3 regions of the Streptomyces sp. NPDC001828 genome follow, and region 1 is predicted to be linked to each of the others. Evidence: riboswitches for the same ligand, from Rfam matches in the RefSeq annotation. Region 1 holds a riboswitch; each other region holds the start of a gene.
The links. A riboswitch is a leader RNA that binds a small molecule or an ion and turns the genes downstream of it on or off. The one in region 1 is predicted to bind cobalamin.
Positions count from the first base shown of each region.

Region 1 (6,661 bases):
CGCCGCTCCTGGGAGGTGTTCTCCGGCATCACGCACACGATGCGGTAGCCCTTGAGCTTCGCGGCCATCGCGAGCGAGATGCCGGTGTTGCCGCTGGTGGGCTCCAGGATGGTGCAGCCCGGCGTCAACCGGCCGTCCTTCTCGGCCTGTTCGACCATGTGGAGGGCCGGCCGGTCCTTGACGGAGCCGGTCGGGTTGCGGTCCTCCAGCTTGGCCCAGATCCGTACGTCGTCCGAGGGGGACAGACGCGGGAGCAGGACCAGCGGGGTGTTGCCGACCGCGGCGAGAGCGGAGTCGTAACGCATCTCAGACGGAACCGCCCGCGACCGCGGGCAGGATCGTCACGTTGTCGCCGTCGGCGAGCTGGGTGTTGATGCCGTCGAGGAAGCGGACGTCCTCGTCGTTGAGGTACACGTTCACGAAGCGGCGCAGGTTGTCGCCGTCGACGATGCGCTCGCGGATGCCGGTGTGCCGGGCGTCGAGGTCGTTGAAGAGGTCGGCGAGGGTGGCGCCGCTGCCCTCGACGGCCTTGGCGCCGTCGGTGTAGGTGCGGAGGATGGTCGGGATGCGGACCTCGATGGCCATGGCGTGGGCTCCTGATCGGAAGGAAGAGGCAGGTGGGCGCGGCTCGGGCTCGGGTCCGCGCGCCGCACGCCGGGGCGTGCGGTGGTGCGTTGGTCTCGGCGCGCGGCGTCAGACGGCGGCTGCGCGGGCCGTACAGATCGCGCTGGCGAGCCGGCACAGGTCGACGTGCAGCCGCGCCACGAGCAGCAGGGCGGGACCGCTGCTCGGCGTCTTGTCGCTCACGTCGTTCGAAACCATGGGGTCATCGTATAGATTCCCGGTCCGCTTCCCGGAATGTGATCTCGCATGCCGGACGGATCCCGCTCAGGATGTGGGCAGCCCGGATGCCGGCGGAACCCGGGCGCCGGTCGGCGGCAGGTAGACGACGGTGGGCGCGCCGGTGACCGGATGGACGCTCACCTCGGCGTTCACCCCGTACACCGCGCCGAGCAGGTCGGCGGTCAGCACGTCGGCGGGCGGCCCCGAGGCGACGATGCGGCCGGCCGCCAGGACGCAGACGCGGTCGCAGTAGTACGCGGCGAGATTCAGGTCGTGCAGGGCCAGCAGGTTGACCGTGCCCAACTCCCTTACCAGGGAAAGGACTTCGAGCTGGTAGCGGATGTCGAGGTGATTGGTCGGCTCGTCCAGGACGACGACGTCCGGCTGCTGTACGAGGGCCCGGGCGACCAGGGCGCGCTGGCGTTCGCCGCCGGACAGCGACGGGAAGGGGCGGTCGGCGAGGCCGGCGATGCCGACGCGGGCGAGCGCCTCGCGCACCAGGGTGTGGTCGGCGGTGGTGTCGGCCTCCCAGAAGCGGTGGTGCGGGGAGCGGCCCATGGCGACGATCTCGCGGACGGTCAGCTCGATGCCTCCCGCGTCGGCGTCCTGCGGGACGGTCGCGATGCGCCGGGCGCGGGCCTTGACCGGCAGCGCGTGCAGGTCGGCGTCGTCGAGCAGGACGCGTCCGGCGGTCGGGCGCAGGGCGGCGTAGACGCAGCGGAGCAGGGTCGTCTTGCCGCTGCCGTTGGGGCCGACCAGGCCGACGGTCTCGCCGTCGGCGGCGCCAAGGGTGATGTCGTGGAGCAGGGTGCGGCCCTGGGGCGTGGTGTACGAGAGCGACTCGGTGCGCAGGGTCGTCATGCGGGGCCGCCTTCCGTGCGGGTGCCGTGGCCGCGCAGCATCCACAGGAAGAACGGGCCGCCGGTGAGCGCGGTGAGGACGCCGACGGGGATGTCGCGCGGGGCGGCGACGGTACGGGCCGCGAGGTCGGCGAGGACCAGGAAGGCGGCCCCGCCGAGGGCCGCCACGGGCAGCAGGGTGCGGTGGGCGGCGCCGACGGCCATGCGGGCGGCGTGCGGAACCATCAGGCCGACGAAGCCGATCGCCCCGGTGTAGGCGACGAGGACGCCGGTGAGCAGGGAGGCGAGGACGAAGACTCCGGCGCGGAAGCGGCCGGTGTCGAGGCCGAGGGCGCCCGCGCCCTCCTCGCCGACGAGGAGCAGGTCGAGCGGGCGGGCGAGCGCGATCAGGACGAGCGTGCCGAGGGTGAGGGCGACGGCGGGCAGCGCGAGCATGTCCCAGCGGGCGCCGCCGAGTCCGCCGAGCGTCCAGTGCAGGACCTCCTGGGCGTGCTCGGCGCTGGCCGAGGTGACCAGGATGAGGCTGGTGAGCGCCGACAGGACGTACGAGACGGCGACGCCGGCCAGCACCAGGCGGCCGCCCGTCATGGAGCCCGCGCGCCGGGCCAGGGCGTACACGAGGACGAGGGCGGCGAGCGCGCCCGCGAAGGCGGCGGCCGGCAGGGCGACGGTGGTGGCCACTCCGGCCCCGACCCCGAGCACGATCACGGCGACGGCTCCGGCGGAGGCGCCGCTGGAGACGCCGAGCAGGAACGGGTCGGCGAGCGGGTTGCGCACGAGGGCCTGGAGCACGGTCCCGATGACGGCGAGCCCGGCACCGGTGAGGGCGCCGAGCACGACGCGGGGCGCCCTGACCTCCAGGACGATCGTGCGGTACGGGCTCGGCTCGGCGCTGCCGTCGACGATCGCGAGGACCTGGCCCGCGGGGATCCGCACCGAGCCGAGCGCGAGCCCCGCGACGGCGCCGGCGACCAGCACCAGCGTGAGCCCCGCGAGGACGAGGGAGTAGCGCCAACGGGCCGTCACGAGCGGGCCCGCGGCGACGGCGGCACCGCTCACTCCCCCGCCCCGAGCTGCGCGGCCAGCTTGGCGACCGCGTCCGGCGCGCGGACGCCGGTGACCATGTCGGAGAGGGGCAGGACGGCGAAGCGGTTGTTCTTGACGGCGGGGACGGAGGCGAGGGCCGGGTCGTCGCGCAGCCGCTTCTTCTTGGCGTCGACGCTCGTGCCGCCGTAGTCGAGGATCAGGATGGTCTCGGGGGCGCGGGCCACCACGTTCTCCCAGCTCGCGTCGCCGAAGGAGGCCGTCTTCAGGTCGTCCGCGAAGACGTTGCGACCGCCCGCGCGGGTCACGATGTCGTTGCCTATGCCCTTGCCGCCCACCGTGAACGCCGTCTTGTCGCCGCTGTCGTAGACGAAGACCGGGGTGGGCGCCTTGTCCTTGCGCGCCGACCGGGTGCGTTCGTTGGTGGTCTCGGCCGAGCGGATCCACGACTCCGCGCGGTCACCGACGCCGAAGGTGCGGCCCACCTCGCGGACCTCCTGGTAGACGTCGTCCATCGTGGTCGCCGCCCCCTTGGGGCAGTTCTCCACGTTGAGGCGGGACTTGATGCCGCTCTTGGCGAGCGCCTCGCGCCCGCGCCCCTCGTTCGCGGCGAACGCCGAGGCGTAGCCGCCGTAGACGTAGTCCGGGTTGGCCGCCAGGAGCTTCTCGTACGAGGGGTACTCGGCGGCGAGGACCGGCACCGAGCGGTAGTCCGCCGCGTACTTCGCCAGCACCTTGTCGTCCAAGTAGGCGGTTCCGGCAAGGGACTTGGCGAGGCCCAGCTCCAGCATCACCTCCGTGGCGTGCTGGTTCATCGTCACCGCCCGCTTGGGGGGCGCGGTGAACGTCGTCGTCACCCCGCAGTTGGTGACCGTGTAGGGGAAGCCGGGGGCGGTGGCGCCGCCGGCTTCGGGCTTCGCCTGGGTGGTGCACGCGGCGAGCGGGAACAGCAGGGCGGCGGCCAGGGCCGCACGGCGCCAGAGCATGGCTGAGCTCCTCCAAGGGGATTTCCACGTCCCCTGTCGTCGGGAGAAGGCGGCAGGTCAGTTCCTGGCTTCCGGCTCCGGGGCGCTTGCCACGGGGCCGGTCACAGTGGCGGGACCGTGCCGGATTCGCACCGGCTTCCTGGGCCCTGCCGCCCGATGATCAAAAAGTGCGTACGCACAGTATGCGGGATCACCGGGCTCGCGTATCCGTCAGTAGGCCTCTACGACCCTTACGTCTTCCTCCGTGATCACGCCGTCCACGATGCGGTACGAGCGGAACTGGAACTCCCCGGCTCCGTCCGTGTCCGCCGTCGACACCAGGACGTAGTGCGCGCCGGGCTCATTGGCATAGGTGACGTCGGTGCGGGAGGGGTAGGCCTCGGTCGCGGTGTGGGAGTGGTAGACGATCACCGGCTCCTCGTCGCGGTCGTCCATCTCGCGGTAGAGCTTCAGCAGGTCCTGCGAGTCGAACTCGTAGAACGTGGGCGACCGGGCCGCGTTCAGCATCGGGATGAAGCGCTCGGCGCGGCCGGTGCCGGCCGGGCCCGCGACCACACCGCACGCCTCGTCGGGGTGGTCGGCGCGGGCGTGCGCGACGAGCTGGTCGTACAGGGCCTGGGTGATGGTCAGCATGTCGGCAAGGATAAGCATGCGGGCCGTCCCGTATCGAGGTGCGATACGTAACGGCCCGCATGGTGAGAACGTGCTGGTCGGAGACTTAGTCGCGCTTGGCGAACGCCTTGTTCTCGGGGTTCTTGGCCCGCAGGACGAGGTAGGAGACGCCCAGGATCAGGGCCCACAGCGGCGCGCAGTAGAGCGAGACGCGGGAGTCCTTGTCGATGCCCATCATCACGATGACCATGAAGATGAAGAGCAGCGCGAACCAGCTGGTGTACGGGGCCCCGGGGGCGCGGAAGCTGGACTTCGGCAGTGCGCCGGCGTCCGACTGGCGGCGGTAGCGGATCTGGCAGACCAGGATCATGATCCAGGCCCACATGCCGGAGATGGTGGCGAAGGAGACCACGTAGTCGAAGGCCTTGCCGGGCGCCACGTAGTTGATCCACACGCCGACCAGCATCAGGGCGGCGGAGACCGTGGTGCCGATCAGCGGAGTGCCGCTCTTGGTGAGCTTGGTGAAGGCCTTCGGGCCCTGGCCGTTGAGCGCGAGGTCGCGCAGCATGCGGCCGGTGGAGTACATGCCCGAGTTGCAGGAGGAGAGCGCGGCGGTCAGCACGACGAAGTTGACGATGCCCGCACCGAGTCCGAGGCCCATCTTCTGGAACGCGGCGACGAAGGGGCTGACGCCCGGCTGGAACTCGTGCCACGGGACGACCGAGAGGATCATGATCAGGGCGCCGATGTAGAAGACGGCGATGCGCCACGGCACGGTGTTGATGGCCTTGGGCAGGGTCTTCTCGGGGTCCTTGGACTCGCCCGCGGTCACACCGACCAGCTCGACGGCGAGGAAGGCGAACATCACGATCTGCAGGGTCATCAGCGTGCCGCCGATGCCCTTGGGGAAGAACCCGCCGTCGCTCCAGAGGTTGGCGACGGTGGCGGTGTCCGCCGCGTCCGAGAAGCCGACGGTGAGGATGCCGGCGCAGATCAGGATCATGCCGACGATGGCCGTCACCTTGACCATCGAGAACCAGAACTCCAGCTCGCCGAAGAGCTTCACGGAGATGAGGTTCACGGCGTACAGGATGAGCGTGAAGATCAGCGCGTAGGCCCATTGCGGGATGGTGCCGTGGGTCCAGAAGGACATGTACTGGGCGGCCGCGGTGACTTCGGTGATGCCGGTGACGACCCAGAAGAGCCAGTACGTCCAGCCGGTCACGAAGCCCCAGAAGGGGCCGACGAACTCACGGGCGTACTCCGAGAAGGAGCCCGACACCGGGCGGTACATGAGCAGCTCGCCGAGGGCGCGCATGATGAAGAAGATGACCAGGCCCGCGATGGCGTAGGCCAGGATGAGGCTGGGGCCGGCCTTCGAGATGGCCTTGCCCGCGCCGAGGAAGAGGCCGGTGCCGATGGCACCGCCGATCGCGATCATCTGGATCTGCCGGGCCCCGAGGCCCCGCTGGTATCCCTCGCCCGAGCCTTCGCCCGCGCCGTGGGCGGTCCCCGCGGCCTCATTGCCGGCAGGACGGTCGTCGTGCTTGTCGACCTGCGCTGAGGTCATGGTGGTGCGCCTTTCTCCATGCTGACCCGCCCGCCTCGGTCACGAAGCGACGGATCAGGTCCTGATCCCCCCGGATGTGGATGGAGTGCCACCGGCGGTCAGCCGGTCGAAGCGCCCCCGGGAACATGGGTGGCGTCCCCGGGTGGTCGTGAAGATTTATCACGGCCTTATGGGTGATCCCCAGTGGCCTTTGTGACGGGGACCACAGGAAGAAGCGGACAAAAGTCCCTCGACATGACAAAGCAGGTCGATGTGGTGATGGGATCGTTATACGGATTTGAGCGTCCGCTGAGCGAACGGCCTTCCAGAGGCCGATCGCTCAGGGCATGAGCGTTTCGATGAGTGTTTCCTGCAGCACACCGAGCCACAGATACGCCATCACCATCGGCTTGCGCGGATCGTCGTCCGGCAGCCGGTACAGCTCGCCGCTCTCGTCCTCGTCGGTCACGTCCAGGCGGGTGCCGATGGTCAGCCGCAGGTCGTTGAGCGCGCCCAGCCAGTGCCGTGAGTCCTCGGCGGTCAGCTTCAGGACGGCACCGCCGTCGCCCTTCGGGGTCAGGCCGTCGAGGCAGTGGACGACCGCGAGGGCGTCGGCGCGCTTGCGGGCCCGCAGGTCGTTCTCGGTGAACCGCCTGAACTCGCTTGATTTGGCGCGCAGTTCGTCGCTCTCCTCGCTCGCGTACGCCTCGGGGAAGAGGCGGGCGAGCGCCGGGTCGGCGGGCGGTTCGCTCGGTCCCTCGGCGAAC
Region 1 covers NZ_JBIATV010000006.1:40,046-46,706, reverse strand. Annotated here, with positions in the region: gene ACFYZA_RS18605 (PLP-dependent cysteine synthase family protein) at 1-305, opposite strand, end outside; gene ACFYZA_RS18600 (MoaD/ThiS family protein) at 307-585, opposite strand; gene ACFYZA_RS18595 (putative leader peptide) at 694-822, opposite strand; gene ACFYZA_RS18590 (ABC transporter ATP-binding protein) at 889-1,704, opposite strand; gene ACFYZA_RS18585 (FecCD family ABC transporter permease) at 1,701-2,762, opposite strand; gene ACFYZA_RS18580 (ABC transporter substrate-binding protein) at 2,759-3,733, opposite strand; cobalamin riboswitch at 3,767-3,902, opposite strand; gene ACFYZA_RS18575 (Mov34/MPN/PAD-1 family protein) at 3,944-4,366, opposite strand; gene ACFYZA_RS18570 (amino acid permease) at 4,452-5,915, opposite strand; gene ACFYZA_RS18565 (DUF2017 domain-containing protein) at 6,235-6,661, opposite strand, start outside.

Region 2 (6,661 bases), on a different contig from region 1:
CGAACAACTGACGTACGCCACAAGCGAGTCGAGGCCCCGCTCCCCCCGTGGGAGCGGGGCCTCGCCCGTGGTGCGTCAGGAGGCTAGAACTCCTCGTCGAAGCCGACCGAGCCCTCGACCGCGACCTGGTAGGCGGAGGGGCGGCGCTCGAAGAAGTTCGTCAGCTCCTGGACGCCCTGGAGCTCCATGAACGAGAACGGGTTCTGCGAGCCGTAGACCGCCGGGAAGCCGAGCCGGGTGAGCCGCTGGTCGGCGACGCACTCCAGGTACTCGCGCATCGACTCGGTGTTCATGCCGGGCAGGCCCTCGCCGCACAGGTCACGGCCGAACTGCAGCTCGGCGGCGACCGCCTCCTTCAGCATGTCGGTGACCTGCTGCTCCAGCTCGTCGTCGAAGAGCTCGGGCTCCTCCTTGCGGACGGTGTCCACGACCTCGAAGGCGAAGTTCATGTGCATCGTCTCGTCGCGGAACACCCAGTTGGTGCCGGTGGCGAGGCCGTGCAGCAGGCCCCGGCTGCGGAACCAGTAGACGTAGGCGAACGCGCCGTAGAAGAACAGGCCCTCGATGCAGGCCGCGAAGCAGATCAGGTTGAGCAGGAAACGGCGGCGGTCGGCCTTGGTCTCCAGCCGGTCGAGCTTCTCCACCTCGTTGATCCACTTGAAGCAGAACTGCGCCTTCTCGCGGATCGAGGGGATCTCCTCGACCGCGTCGAACGCGGCCGCGCGGTCCTCCGGGTCGGGCAGGTAGGTGTCGAGCAGCGTCAGATAGAACTGGACGTGCACGGCCTCCTCGAAGAGCTGACGGCTCAAGTAGAGCCGCGCTTCCGGGGAGTTGATGTGCTTGTAGAGCGTCAGCACCAGGTTGTTGGAGACGATCGAGTCGCCCGTCGCGAAGAACGCGACGAGACGGCCGATCATGTGCTGCTCGCCCGGTGTCAGCTTCGCGAGGTCGGCGACGTCGGAGTGGAGGTCGACCTCCTCGACGGTCCAGGTGTTCTTGATCGCGTCCCGGTAGCGCTCGTAGAAGTCCGGGTAGCGCATGGGACGCAGGGTCAGCTCGAAGCCCGGGTCGAGGAGGTTCTTGTCGGTGGAGCTCATTACTGGCAGGCCTCGCAGGACTCGGGGTTTTCCAGGGAGCAGGCGACCGCGTCGGCGTCGGGCGCGGCCTGCTGGACGGGGATGGTGGCGGCCTGGGCGGCGCGGGCGATGCGGGTCGCCGGGCGCGAGCGCAGGTAGTACGTCGTCTTCAGGCCCTGCTTCCAGGCGTACGCGTACATCGACGACAGCTTGCCGATGGTGGGCGTCTCCAGGAACAGGTTGAGCGACTGCGACTGGTCGAGGAAGGGGGTGCGGGCGGCGGCCATGTCGATCAGGCCGCGCTGCGGGATCTCCCACGCCGTGCGGTACAGGGCGCGCACGTCGGCCGGGATCCAGCCGAAGTCCTGCACCGAGCCGCTGGCCTCGCGCAGCGCCTCGCGGGACTGCGCGTCCCACACGCCGAGCTTCTTGAGCTCCTCCACCAAGTAGCCGTTCACCTGGAGGAATTCACCGCTGAGCGTCTCGCGCTTGAAGAGGTTGGAGACCTGCGGCTCGATGCACTCGTACACGCCCGCGATGGAGGCGATGGTCGCGGTCGGGGCGATCGCGAGGAGCAGCGAGTTGCGCATGCCGACCTTGGCGATACGTTCCCGCAGGGCCGCCCAGCGCTCCGGCCAGGTCAGCTCGACGTCGTAGTGGTCGGGGTGCAGCACACCGCGCGCGGTGCGGGTCTTGTCCCAGGCGGGCAGCGGGCCCGACCGCTCGGCGAGGTCGGTGGAGGCCTCGTAGGCGGTGAGCATGATCCGCTCGGAGAGCCGGGTGGAAAGGGCCTTCGCCTCGGGGGAGTCGAAGGGCAGGCGCAGCTTGAAGAAGACGTCCTGCAGACCCATCGCGCCCAGGCCCACCGGACGCCAGCGGGCGTTGGAGCGGCCCGCCTGCTCGGTCGGGTAGAAGTTGATGTCGACGACCCGGTCCAGGAAGGTCACCGCGGTGCGGACGGCGTCGTCCAGGCGCTCCCAGTCGATCTCCCCGCCGTGGGCTCCCTCGACCACGAACGCGCCGAGGTTCACCGAGCCGAGGTTGCAGACGGCCGTCTCGCCGTCGTCCGTGACCTCCAGGATCTCGGTGCACAGGTTGGAGGAGTGGACCGTGTGGCCGGGCTCCGCCGTCTGGTTGGCGGTGCGGTTGGAGGCGTCCTTGAACGTCATCCAGCCGTTGCCGGTCTGCGCGAGGGTGCGCATCATGCGGCCGTACAGGTCCCGGGCCGGCATGGTCTTCCGGGCGAGCCCGGCGGCCTCGGCCTCGCGGTAGGCGGCGTCGAACTCCTCGCCCCACAGGTCGACGAGCTCGGGCACGTCGGCGGGCGAGAACAGCGACCACGTGCCGTCGGCGTCCACCCGGCGCATGAACTCGTCGGGGATCCAGTGCGCGAGGTTCAGGTTGTGCGTGCGGCGCTGGTCCTCGCCGGTGTTGTCGCGCAGCTCCAGGAACTCCTCGATGTCGGAGTGCCAGGTCTCCAGGTACACCGCGGCCGCGCCCTTGCGCCGGCCGCCCTGGTTGACCGCGGCCACCGAGGCGTCGAGGGTCTTGAGGAACGGGACGATGCCGTTGGAGTGGCCGTTGGTGCCCCGGATCAGCGAACCGCGGCCGCGGATGCGGGAGTACGAGAGGCCGATGCCGCCGGCGTGCTTGGAAAGGCGGGCCACCTGGTGGTAGCGGTCGTAGATCGAGTCGAGCTCGTCGAGCGGCGAGTCGAGCAGGTAGCAGGACGACATCTGGGGGTGCCGGGTGCCGGAGTTGAAGAGCGTGGGGGAGGACGGCAGGTAGTCCAGGCGGCTCATCAGGCCGTACAGGGACGCCACTTCGTCCAGGGCGCGGACCGACTCGTCCTCGGCGAGGCCGGACGCCACGCGCAGCATGAAGTGCTGGGGGGTCTCGACGACCTTGCGGGTGATCGGGTGGCGCAGCAGGTAGCGGGAGTAGAGGGTGCGCAGGCCGAAGTAGCCGAAGCGGTCGTCGGCGCCGTCGGCGATGGCCGAGTCCACCAGGGCGTCGAGACGGGCCGCGTGGGCGCGGACGAACTCGACGGTCCGGTCGGCGATCAGGCCCTCCTGGTGGCCCACCTCGACCGAGCCGGAGAAGGACACCGCGCCCTGGGTGGCGGCCTCTTCGGCGATGGTGATCGTCAGGAGGCGGGCGGCGAGCCGGGAGTAGGCCGGGTCCTCGGAGATGAGCCCCGCGGCCGCCTCGGTGGCCAGCTCGCGCAGCTCGGCCTCGTCGGAGCGGGCGTTGCGGCCCCGCAGCGCGGCGGCGGCGACCCGGCCGGGGTCGGTGTCCGCGAGATCGGCGGTGAGCTCCGTCAGGGTCCGCAGCAGCGCGGTCCCGGGGGCATCCGCGAGCTCTTCGGTGATCGCTGAAGCGGGATCCGCTGGGGCGATGGTCACGTGGGGGCACTCCCTCGCTCGGCACGGGGCCTTCGGGGGAGGCGTCGGCGCGCGTCGGGGCAGCCCTCAGCGCGTCGTCCACCGGCCCAACCGCGAGGCCCGGACGTCTGGCATCCGGTTCGGTCGACCCGGACGCACCGTCGGCAGGTGTTCGGACTCGACCCGTACAAAGACGTACAGGTCATACCGTTGCGGGACAGTTCCGGATTCCCACCGGATTCCCCTGCGGCGACAGCGAGCACGAGCATACATGTGGGGGGTGCCTCATCGGGCACCCCCCACATCTTGTGTCGCCACACGGAAGGGCCGCCGCACCCTCTCGGATGCGGCGGCCCTTGGCCGTACGGGGCGTGGCGCCGGATCAGTGCGCCGAGCCCGCCGTCGCCGGGGGGAGCTCGACGGCGACGCCCGGGTCGCCGGCGTCGGCCGTGTAGTCGGCGGGGGAGGTTTCGTCGATGCCGTCGGGGGCCTTCACCGCGCGCAGGACGAAGGTCAGGACGACCGTCACCACCACGTTCATCGCGAAGGCCGTCAGGCCGATGTAGCCGATCTCGCCGATGCCGGGGATCTCCTTGGAGGAGCCGCCGAAGTGCTTCTGCGTGGGCGAGGCCACCCCGTACGCGGCGAGCGTGCCGTAGACCATGCCGACCGCCCAGCCGGCGAGCAGCGCCCAGCGGTGGAACCAGCGGGTGAACAGGCCGCCGACCAGGGCCGGGAAGGTCTGCAGGATCCAGATGCCGCCGAGCAGCTGGAAGTTGATCGCGACCGTCTTGTCCATGGTCAGGACGAAGACCAGCGCGCCGACCTTCACCACGAGCGAGACCAGCTTGGAGACCTTGGCCTCCTGCGCGGGTGACGCGTCCGGCTTGATGAAGTCCTTGTAGATGTTGCGGGTGAAGAGGTTCGCGGCCGCGATCGACATGATGGCCGCCGGGACCAGCGCACCGATGCCGATCGCCGCGAAGGCGACGCCCGCGAACCAGTCCGGGAACATGTCCTCGAACAGCTGCGGAATGGCCAGCTGCCCGTTGCTCACCTTGACGCCCGCCGCGATCGCCATGAAGCCGAGCAGCGCGAGCAGCCCCAGCATCAGGGAGTACAGCGGCAGGATCGTGGTGTTGCGGCGGATCACGTTGCGGCTGCGCGAGGACAGGGTCGCGGTGATCGAGTGCGGATACATGAACAGCGCGAGCGCCGAGCCGAGGGCGAGCGTGGCGTACGTCCACTGGCTCGACTCGCCGGGCGCGATGGCCCCGGTCGGCTTGCCGCCGGGCGGACCGGCGAACTTGTGCTGCGCGGCGCTGAAGATCGCGTCGAAGCCGCCCAGCTTGATCGGGATGTAGATGATCGCCACCGCGATGACGAGGTAGATCAGGCCGTCCTTCACGAACGCGATCAGCGCGGGGGCGCGCAGGCCCGAGGAGTAGGTGTACGCCGCGAGCACCGCGAACGCGATGAGCAGCGGCAGGTCCTTGACGAACCAGTTGCCGGACTCGCCGCCCACGCCCATGACGTCCAACACTGCCTGGATGCCGACCAGTTGGAGCGCGATGTACGGCATCGTGGCGAGGATGCCGGTGATCGCCACCGCGAGCGAGAGGCCCTTGGAGCCGAACCGGCCGCGCACGAAGTCCGAGGTGGTGACATAGCCGTGTTTGTGCGACACCGACCACAGGCGCGGCAGGAAGGTGAAGATCAGCGGGTACACGAGGATCGTGTAGGGCACCGCGAAGAAGCCGGCCGCGCCCGCCGCGTAGATCGCCGCGGGCACCGCGACGAAGGTGTACGCGGTGTAGAGGTCGCCGCCGAGCAGGAACCAGGTGACCCAGGTGCCGAACGACCGCCCGCCCAGGCCCCATTCGTCGAGGCTGGCCTCGTTCTCGGCCTTGCGCCAGCGGGCGGCCATGAAGCCGATGACCGTGACGGCCAGGAAGAAGAAGATGAAGACGCCGAGTGCGACGCCGTTCACGCCGTCCTTCACTTGGACGCACCCCCCTCGGTGTCGTCGGAGGTGCGCGGGGCGGGGGCGGTACGCGAACGCTGGTCGTGCTGCCACAGCTTGTACGCGATCATCGTGAGCACCGTCGAGATCAGCACCCAGAGCATCTGGTACCAGTAGAAGAACGGGATGCCGCCGAGCGCAGGATCCGTCTTGGCGTACGAGCTCACCCACAGCATCGCCACGAAGGGCGCGATCAGGCAGAGCGCGATGACCACGCGCGAGGGCGTGATCACCGGTCTCTTCACTTCCGTCGATTCCGGCATTGGGTGGTTCCGTCCCCTCACGATCACCTGTGCGTTGGATCACTTGGTAATGCGCAGGAAATCTAGGGGAGAGATTCGGTCAAGGGAACCCCCGTCCGGATTCCGGACGGGTCACGAGTTCGGCCAACTCCCCTTTCGTGGACTCAGAGCCAGCCCTCCTTGGCCGCCCGCACCCCCGCCTCGAAGCGGCTGCGCGCACCCAGGCGGGACATGAGTTCCGAGCTCATCCGGCGCACGGTGCGCAGGGAGATCCCGAGCCGCCGCGCGGCGATGTCGTCCGTGCACCCGATGCCGAGGAGCAGCAGCAACTCCCTTTCCTGCGGCGAGAGATCGTGCTCGTTGCGGCGCGGGGCCTCCCCGAAAGGGGTGCCCGACTCCCACAGGTGGTCGAACAGCACGACCAGGGCGTTGACCAGGCCCCGGCTGCGCACTTCGAGGGCGCCGGCCCGCGCGTCCTCCGGGTCCACCGGGACCAGCGCGGCGCTGCGGTCGACGATCACCATCAGCATCGGGACGATCGGCACTGTGCGCGCCTCGCCGCCCAGGTCGGAGTACCAGCGCACGTACTCCAGGGTGGCGGCGTCATTGCGGAAGCTCTCCTGGTAAACGCTGCGGATCCGCACCCCGCGCTCCAGGGCCAGCTCGTCGAGGGGCTGGCTCGCGTCCATGGTGTCGGGGAGTTGGGCGCCGCCGGGCAGCAGGGAGAGGCACTCGGCGCGGGCGCTGGAGGCCAGGTCCTCCAGGCGTTCGCGCACCGCGTCCACGCCCTGGATGCGGTCGACCACGTCGTGCCGGAAGGTGCCGCTCTCGCTGAACTTGGCGAGGATCGCCGCCACCGCCTGCTGGGCCCGCTCGACCTGGCGTCTGCGTTTGGTCAGTTCGGCCTCGGCGCGCGAGAGCAGGAACGCGAACCCG
Region 2 covers NZ_JBIATV010000012.1:110,719-117,379, reverse strand. Annotated here, with positions in the region: gene def (peptide deformylase) at 1-11, shown strand, start outside; gene ACFYZA_RS29330 (ribonucleotide-diphosphate reductase subunit beta) at 84-1,097, opposite strand; gene ACFYZA_RS29325 (ribonucleoside-diphosphate reductase subunit alpha) at 1,097-3,481, opposite strand; cobalamin riboswitch at 3,606-3,746, opposite strand; gene mctP (monocarboxylate uptake permease MctP) at 3,843-5,462, opposite strand; gene ACFYZA_RS29315 (DUF3311 domain-containing protein) at 5,459-5,746, opposite strand; gene ACFYZA_RS29310 (LuxR C-terminal-related transcriptional regulator) at 5,890-6,661, opposite strand, start outside.
Region 2: another riboswitch for cobalamin. It lies ahead of ACFYZA_RS29325 (ribonucleoside-diphosphate reductase subunit alpha); the one in region 1 lies ahead of ACFYZA_RS18580 (ABC transporter substrate-binding protein).

Region 3 (6,661 bases), on a different contig from region 1:
AGAACGTCGCCTGGCGCAACGGCAAGACCGCGACCTTCATGCCGAAGCCGATCTTCGGCGACAACGGCTCGGGCATGCACGTCCACCAGTCCCTGTGGGCCGGCGGCGACCCGCTGTTCTACGACGAGCAGGGCTACGCGGGCCTCTCGGACATGGCCCGCTACTACATCGGCGGCATCCTCAAGCACGCCCCGTCGCTGCTCGCCTTCACCAACCCGACGGTGAACTCCTACCACCGCCTGGTCCCGGGCTTCGAGGCGCCGGTCAACATGGTGTACTCGCAGCGCAACCGCTCCGCCGCGATGCGCATCCCGATCACGGGCTCCAACCCGAAGGCCAAGCGCGTCGAGTTCCGCGCCCCGGACCCGTCGTCCAACCCGTACCTGGCGTTCTCCGCGCTGCTGCTCGCGGGCCTCGACGGCATCAAGAACAAGATCGAGCCGGCCGAGCCGATCGACAAGGACCTCTACGAGCTGGCTCCCGAGGAGCACGCCAACGTCCAGCAGGTCCCGACCTCGCTCCCGGCCGTCCTGGACGCCCTGGAGGCGGACAACGAGTACCTCCAGGCCGGCGGTGTCTTCACCTCCGACCTGATCGAGACCTGGATCGACTACAAGCGCACGGCCGAGATCGCCCCGATCCAGCTGCGTCCGCACCCGCACGAGTTCGAGCTGTACTTCGACATCTAAGCCGCGGATCTCCGCACGCAGGCCGCCGTCCCGTCCCGGGGTGGCGGCCTTCGTCGTGCGGCGCCGTACGGGTGGGCGCGGCACCGGGCCCCGCCGCCCCTCCCCGGGCGGCGGGGCTCGTCGCGTTCGGGGCTGCTCCCGGTCGGGCTCCTCCGCTCCCCCGTCGCGCTCCCTCCTATGGGGTGGATCGGCTTACGGGGTGGGCTTGTTGGGGGGATCTTGCGGGAGAGTGGGCGGATTCCTAGTTCAGGGGGCGGCATGGCCGAGGTGCTGGGGGAAGAGCGGGTCGACGAGCAACTGCGGTACAGGTCAAGCTCGTTGGAGGCGAGCCGGCGGCGGCCGGTGAGTACGCGGACCATGGCGCGGCGGCTGCCGCAGCTGGTGCGCAAGGCGCTGGCGCTGGCCTGGCGGGTGGACCGGCGGGCGGTGGTCGTGCTGCTGTGCTGCCAGGCGCTCTCGGGGTTCTTCGAGGCGTTCGGACTGCTCGCCACGACGCGTACGATCACCGCGCTCATCGCGAGCGGGGACATCGCGCACCGGCTGCGCGACGCGCTGCCCTCGATCGTGGTGCTCGCCGGGGCGGCCGGGCTGCGGGCGCTGCTCGGGATCGTGGTGGTGAACATCTCCGGCCGGCTCTCGCCGCGGATCTCCCGCGAGGCCGAGATGCAGATGCTGGCGGCCGCCGTACAGGCCGAGCTCTCGGCGTACGACCAGCCCGGGTTCAACGACAAGCGGGAGGCGGCCGACCGGGGGGCCGAGGTCGCCCAGCAGCTCCTGACCGACTCGCAGGACCTGATGGCGTGCGTGGCCTCGCTCGTCGCGGCCGCCGGGGTGGTGACGGTGCTGCATCCGGCGCTGCTCCCGCTGCTGCTGCTCGCCGCGCTGCCGCAGGGCATCGCCGGGGTCCGGGCGGCCCGGGTGCACTACGAGGCGTCGCGGGCGATGAGCGCGGAGCGGCGCACCCTGAACCTGCTGCGCTGGTTCGTGATCGACAAGGACACCGCCGACCAGCTGCGGTCCTGCACGATGGACCGGTTCCTGCTCGACCGCTACCGGTCGATCGGGCAGCGGGTGGACGCGGCGACCGACGAGGCCGTGCACCTCGGCGCCCGTTACTCGGTGCTCGGCGCCCTGGTGGGCGGGCTCGCGGCGGGGACGGTGTGGGGCGCGCTCGCCTGGCTGCTCGGCTCGGGGCGGATGTCGGTGGCCTCGGCGGGCACCGCGGTGTTCGCGCTGCGCACGGTCTCCTCCTCGCTGCACGGCGTGGTCGGGTACGGGACGCGGCTCTTCCGTACCGGGCTCTACCTCGACGACTGGGCCGAGTTCATCGACGAGGCCGGCGGGCACCGGATGGCCCGCGGCACCCTGGTTCCGCCCGCACCGGACGTCGTACGGGCCGAGGCGCTGACGTACCGCTATCCCGGCAGCGAGCGGGCCGCCCTGGAGAAGGTGACGCTTGAGGTGCGCAAGGGCGAGGTGCTCGCGCTCGTCGGCGAGAACGGGTCCGGCAAGACCACCCTCAGCAAGCTGCTCACCGGTCTGTATCTGCCCAGCGAGGGGGCGGTGACCTGGGACGGGATCGGCGTCGAGCGGTGCGATCCGCAGGCCCTGTGGCGGCAGACCGCCGTCGTGCCGCAGGACTTCGCGCACTGGCCGATGTCCGCGCGCGACAACATCACGCTGGGGCAGCCGCACGGCGGCGACGAGTCCGTGCACCGCGCCGCCGCCCACTCCGGCGCCGCCGAGGTCGTCGACGGGCTGCGCAGCGGGCTCGACACCCTGCTCGCGCGGGAGTGGTTCGGGGGCGTGGAGCTGTCGGGCGGGCAGTGGCAGCGGATCGCGATCGCCCGCGCCTTCCACCGCCCGGCCGGACTGCTCGTGATGGACGAGCCGACGAGCGCGCTCGACGCCCGTGCCGAGCACCGCATCTTCACCGGCCTGCGGACGGTCGCCCGCGACCGCGCGGTGGTCCTGGTGACCCACCGGCTCGCGAACGTGGCGGTCGCCGACCGCATCGTCGTGCTCGACCGGGGCCGGATCCTCCAGGAGGGCACCTTCGCCGAACTCGTGGCGGCGGACGGCCTGTTCAGGGAGTTGTGGCTGCTGCAGAACGACCGGGGCAACCCACGGGACGACCCGGGCGTGCCGGGGCCGCGCGCGGGCGGCTGACCCCGGCCCCCCTCACGCACGCGCCGGGCCCGCTCTTCACACCCCGTTCGCCGCCCACTTCTGCTCGACCTTCCCGAACCGCCAGTACGCGAGGGCCGCCGCCCAGACCACCACGAACAGGCCGACGATGACGAAGCCGACGTTGTCCATGTTCAGCTCCGCGATCCAGCCGCTGACCGGGTCGGTGAGGTCGAGCTTCTCGTGCAGGACGCCGACGAGTTCGATGGTGCCGATGAAGAAGGCCACCGCGATGGAGAGACCCGTGATGGTGAGGTTGTAGTAGACCTTGCGGACCGGGTTCGAGAACGCCCACTGGTAGGCGAAGTTCATGAACGTGCCGTCGAGGGTGTCGAACAGGCTCATCCCCGCCGCGAACAGCAGCGGCAGGCAGAGGATGGCGTACCAGGGCAGTCCGGCGGCGGCGCCGGTGCCGGCCATCACCATCAGGGTGACCTCGGTCGCGGTGTCGAAGCCGAGGCCGAAGAGGAAGCCGAGCGGGAACATCTGGCCGGGCCGGGATATGGACTTGGTGAAGCGGCCGAGGACACGGTTCATGAACCCCCGCGAGTCCAGGTGCGCTTCGAGTTCCCTCTCGTCGTACGCGCCCGCCCGCATCGCGCGGAACACCTTCAGGATGCCGAACAGGGCCACCAGGTTGAGGGCCGCGATGAGGTAGAGGAAGGAGCCGGAGGCCGTGGTCCCGACCACGCCGAGCACCTGGTGGGCGCTGGAGTCCTCGTTCATCAGGGTGCCCGCGAGCTGGGCGCCGCCCGCCACCAGGCCCGCCATCACGACGACGACGCTGGAGTGGCCGAGCGCGAACCAGAAGCCCACGGACACCGGCCGCTTGCCGTCGGCCATCAGCTTGCGGGTGGTGTTGTCGATGGCCGCGATGTGGTCGGCGTCGAAGGCGTGCCGCATGCCGAGGGTGTAGGCGGTGATGCCGAGGCCGATGCCGTACGTCTTGGTGCCGACGGCGTAGTGCGCGGGGGCCACGAGCAGGAACAGGACGCCGAAGGCGACGACGTGCAGGGCGGTTATCACCGCGAGGAGGACGGCGGTTCGGACGGTGTCCTCGCGCCGCCAGCGGAAGGAGGGCACCGCTGTGGTGCCCGTCTCGGGGGACGTGCGAACGGGCAGGGTCATGCGGGTCACGCTCCAGCACCTCGTGGATCACTTCGTGAGATGCCGCGGCCGGTCTCCTGGCTGACGGGTGGGTGCCTTGGTCCCGGCCTTCCCGGGCAGGTGGATCCTGGCCAGTGGCGACGCGAGGGGACGGCGGCTCCCCGGAACCCCGGGGAACCCGATCACAGTGGCGAGGGCCGCTCCGGTTTCGCACCGGTCTTCCCGAACACCACGGCCCGGCCACCCTAAATCATCCGTCGCCCGGGGCCGGGCGCGGGCCCGCGTCGCACCCCCGGCTTCCCGGGGGCGCGACCCGGCCCGAAGCGCGGGCGCCTCCCGGCGCCCCGCGATACGGGAGAACCCGTCGTGCGTCAGCGCCCGTCGTAGATCAGCGCACGCACCATCCGGCAGGTCGTCTCCGACGGCGGATGTACGCCGATGAGCGCGGCCACGGTGCGTATCGTCCGGTCGGGCGCCTGCTCGGGCCGGTAGACGCCGGTGTCGAGCAGGGCGATGGCCAGGCGCATGGCCTTCAGGCGCCGGTTGTGGGACTCGTACCACACGCGCGGACGCCCGGCGGGCAGCGGGACCTTGTGAAGGGGCTGGAGGGACAGCTGTTTCGGGGCGTGCGAGGTGAGTACGGCAGCGGTCATGGGCATCCTCCTGGGCGGTCGGGAACCCTCACTTACTACCTCGATTTTACTGCGGGGCACTGACAATCGGCCCTGGCCAGCGGGGCTTTGACGAGGCGTCGCGGGTAGCCTGGCGGCATGGAGATCTGGATCAACCCGGCCTGTTCGAAATGCCGCGCCGCGGTGGACCTGCTGGACGCGGAGGGTGCCGACTACACGGTGCGCCGCTACCTCGAAGACGTCCCCTCGTCCGAGGAGATCCGGGCCGTGCTCGACCGGCTCGGCCTCGAACCGTGGGACATCGCGCGCACCCAGGAGGCCGCCGCCGAGGAGCTCGGCCTGAAGGAGTGGCCGCGTGACGCGGGTGCCCGCGAGCGCTGGGTGACCGCGCTCGCCGAGCACCCCGAGCTGATCCAGCGCCCGATCATCACGGCGGACGACGGCACGGCCGTGGTGGGCCGCACCGACGACGCCGTGCGCGACGCCCTGGCGCGCAAGTAGCGCGTCGCCGGGCGGACTTCCGCCCGGCAGCCGTTCGTCAGGCCCGGCCGAGCTGGGCCTCCGCCTCGGCGAGCAGCTCGGTGATCCGGGCGCCGAACCGGGCGTCGCAGGGGTGCGGCACCCCGGTACGGGCCGCGTCGAGGAGGGCGTCGATCGCGGCGCCGAAGGCGTCGAGCGCGCCGCCCCAGCCGGGCATCACCTCGGCGCCCGACTCGCCGAGCAGCGACACCTCGACGCCCGCCGCGGCCGGCGGGGCGGTGAAGCTCAGGTCGGCGGTGCTGGAGGCGCCCGAGGCGTGCCGCAGGATCAGGTGCGCGGTGTCGCCGGGTCCCGCCGCCGCCGTCAGTGCGGTCACCTCGCCGAGCACCCCGGCGAGCACGGCGAGCGCGTGCGGGCCCACGTCCCAGAGCGCGCCCTTCTCGCCCCGCCAGGGCGAGGCGGCGTACGGGCTGCGCTCGGCACCCGGCGTGAACAGCGACCCGTACCACCGCGCCCGGCCGGTGAACCACCCTTCCGCAGCGGCCTGTTGGGCCATCCAGGCCGCGGTCTCCCGCGCGAAGCGCAGCGTGAAGAACACGACGGAGGCGACCTCGGCCCGCTCGGCCGCCCCGGCCAGCTCGCGGGCGCTCACCACGCTCGTCGCGACCGGCTTGTCCAGGAGCAGATGGCAGCCCGCCGCCGCGGCCCGCACCGCGAGCGGCGCCTGCACGTCCGGTGGGAGCGCGAAGGCGACGGCGTCGCAGTCCGCGAACAGGGCCTCGGCGTCCTCGTACACCGCCACCCCGTGCTCCCGGGCGAGCACGCCGGCCGCCTCGGGCCGCCGGCCCCACACCCCGACGAAGTCCACGCCGGGGTGCGCGGCGAGCGCGGGCGCGTGGGTGGCGGCGGCCCAGGGGCCGGTGCCGAGGAGTCCTATGCGGGGGGTGGCGGCGCTCTCGTTCATGGGGACCAGTCTGCCCCGGGCGGCGCGTGGGGCGCGAAGGACGGCTCGCGCTGTCGGTATACGAGCCGGATACGAACCTCAGCGCGCCGCGGCGGCCTGCGGTCGGGACGGCCCGGAGTGCCTCTCCGGACGGCCGTTTGGGACGAAACGCCGAGGTTGCGGGCACCGCCGTCGGAGGAACCACACAGGCGTGGGCTTCTCGACGCGCCTGTGGAACCCCAGGTAACACCGGGTTCACAAACGGGCAACGGGCGGGAAATTTCGGGGTGTGAGGCTGCGGGGCATACAGCAGCGCCGCAGCGTGGCAGCGCGCAGGCAACCCGCAGCTCCCACAGAGGATGGCTTCCGTGACGTACAAGGCCGAGTACATCTGGATCGACGGCACCGAGCCGACCGCCAAGCTCCGCTCGAAGACGAAGATCATGGCCGGTGCGCCCGTCGCCGTCGCGGAGCTGCCCATCTGGGGCTTCGACGGGTCCAGCACCAACCAGGCCGAGGGCCACGCGTCGGACCGCGTCCTGAAGCCGGTGTTCGCCTGTCCGGACCCGATCCGGGGCGGCGAGAACATCCTGGTCCTGTGCGAGGTCTTCGACATCGACGGG
Region 3 covers NZ_JBIATV010000002.1:844,331-850,991, reverse strand. Annotated here, with positions in the region: gene glnA (type I glutamate--ammonia ligase) at 1-689, shown strand, start outside; gene ACFYZA_RS10770 (ABC transporter ATP-binding protein) at 948-2,858, shown strand; gene ACFYZA_RS10765 (HoxN/HupN/NixA family nickel/cobalt transporter) at 2,895-4,004, opposite strand; cobalamin riboswitch at 4,033-4,232, opposite strand; gene ACFYZA_RS10760 (hypothetical protein) at 4,355-4,636, opposite strand; gene ACFYZA_RS10755 (ArsC/Spx/MgsR family protein) at 4,754-5,116, shown strand; gene ACFYZA_RS10750 (Gfo/Idh/MocA family protein) at 5,154-6,059, opposite strand; gene glnII (glutamine synthetase) at 6,407-6,661, shown strand, end outside.
Region 3: another riboswitch for cobalamin. It lies ahead of ACFYZA_RS10765 (HoxN/HupN/NixA family nickel/cobalt transporter); the one in region 1 lies ahead of ACFYZA_RS18580 (ABC transporter substrate-binding protein).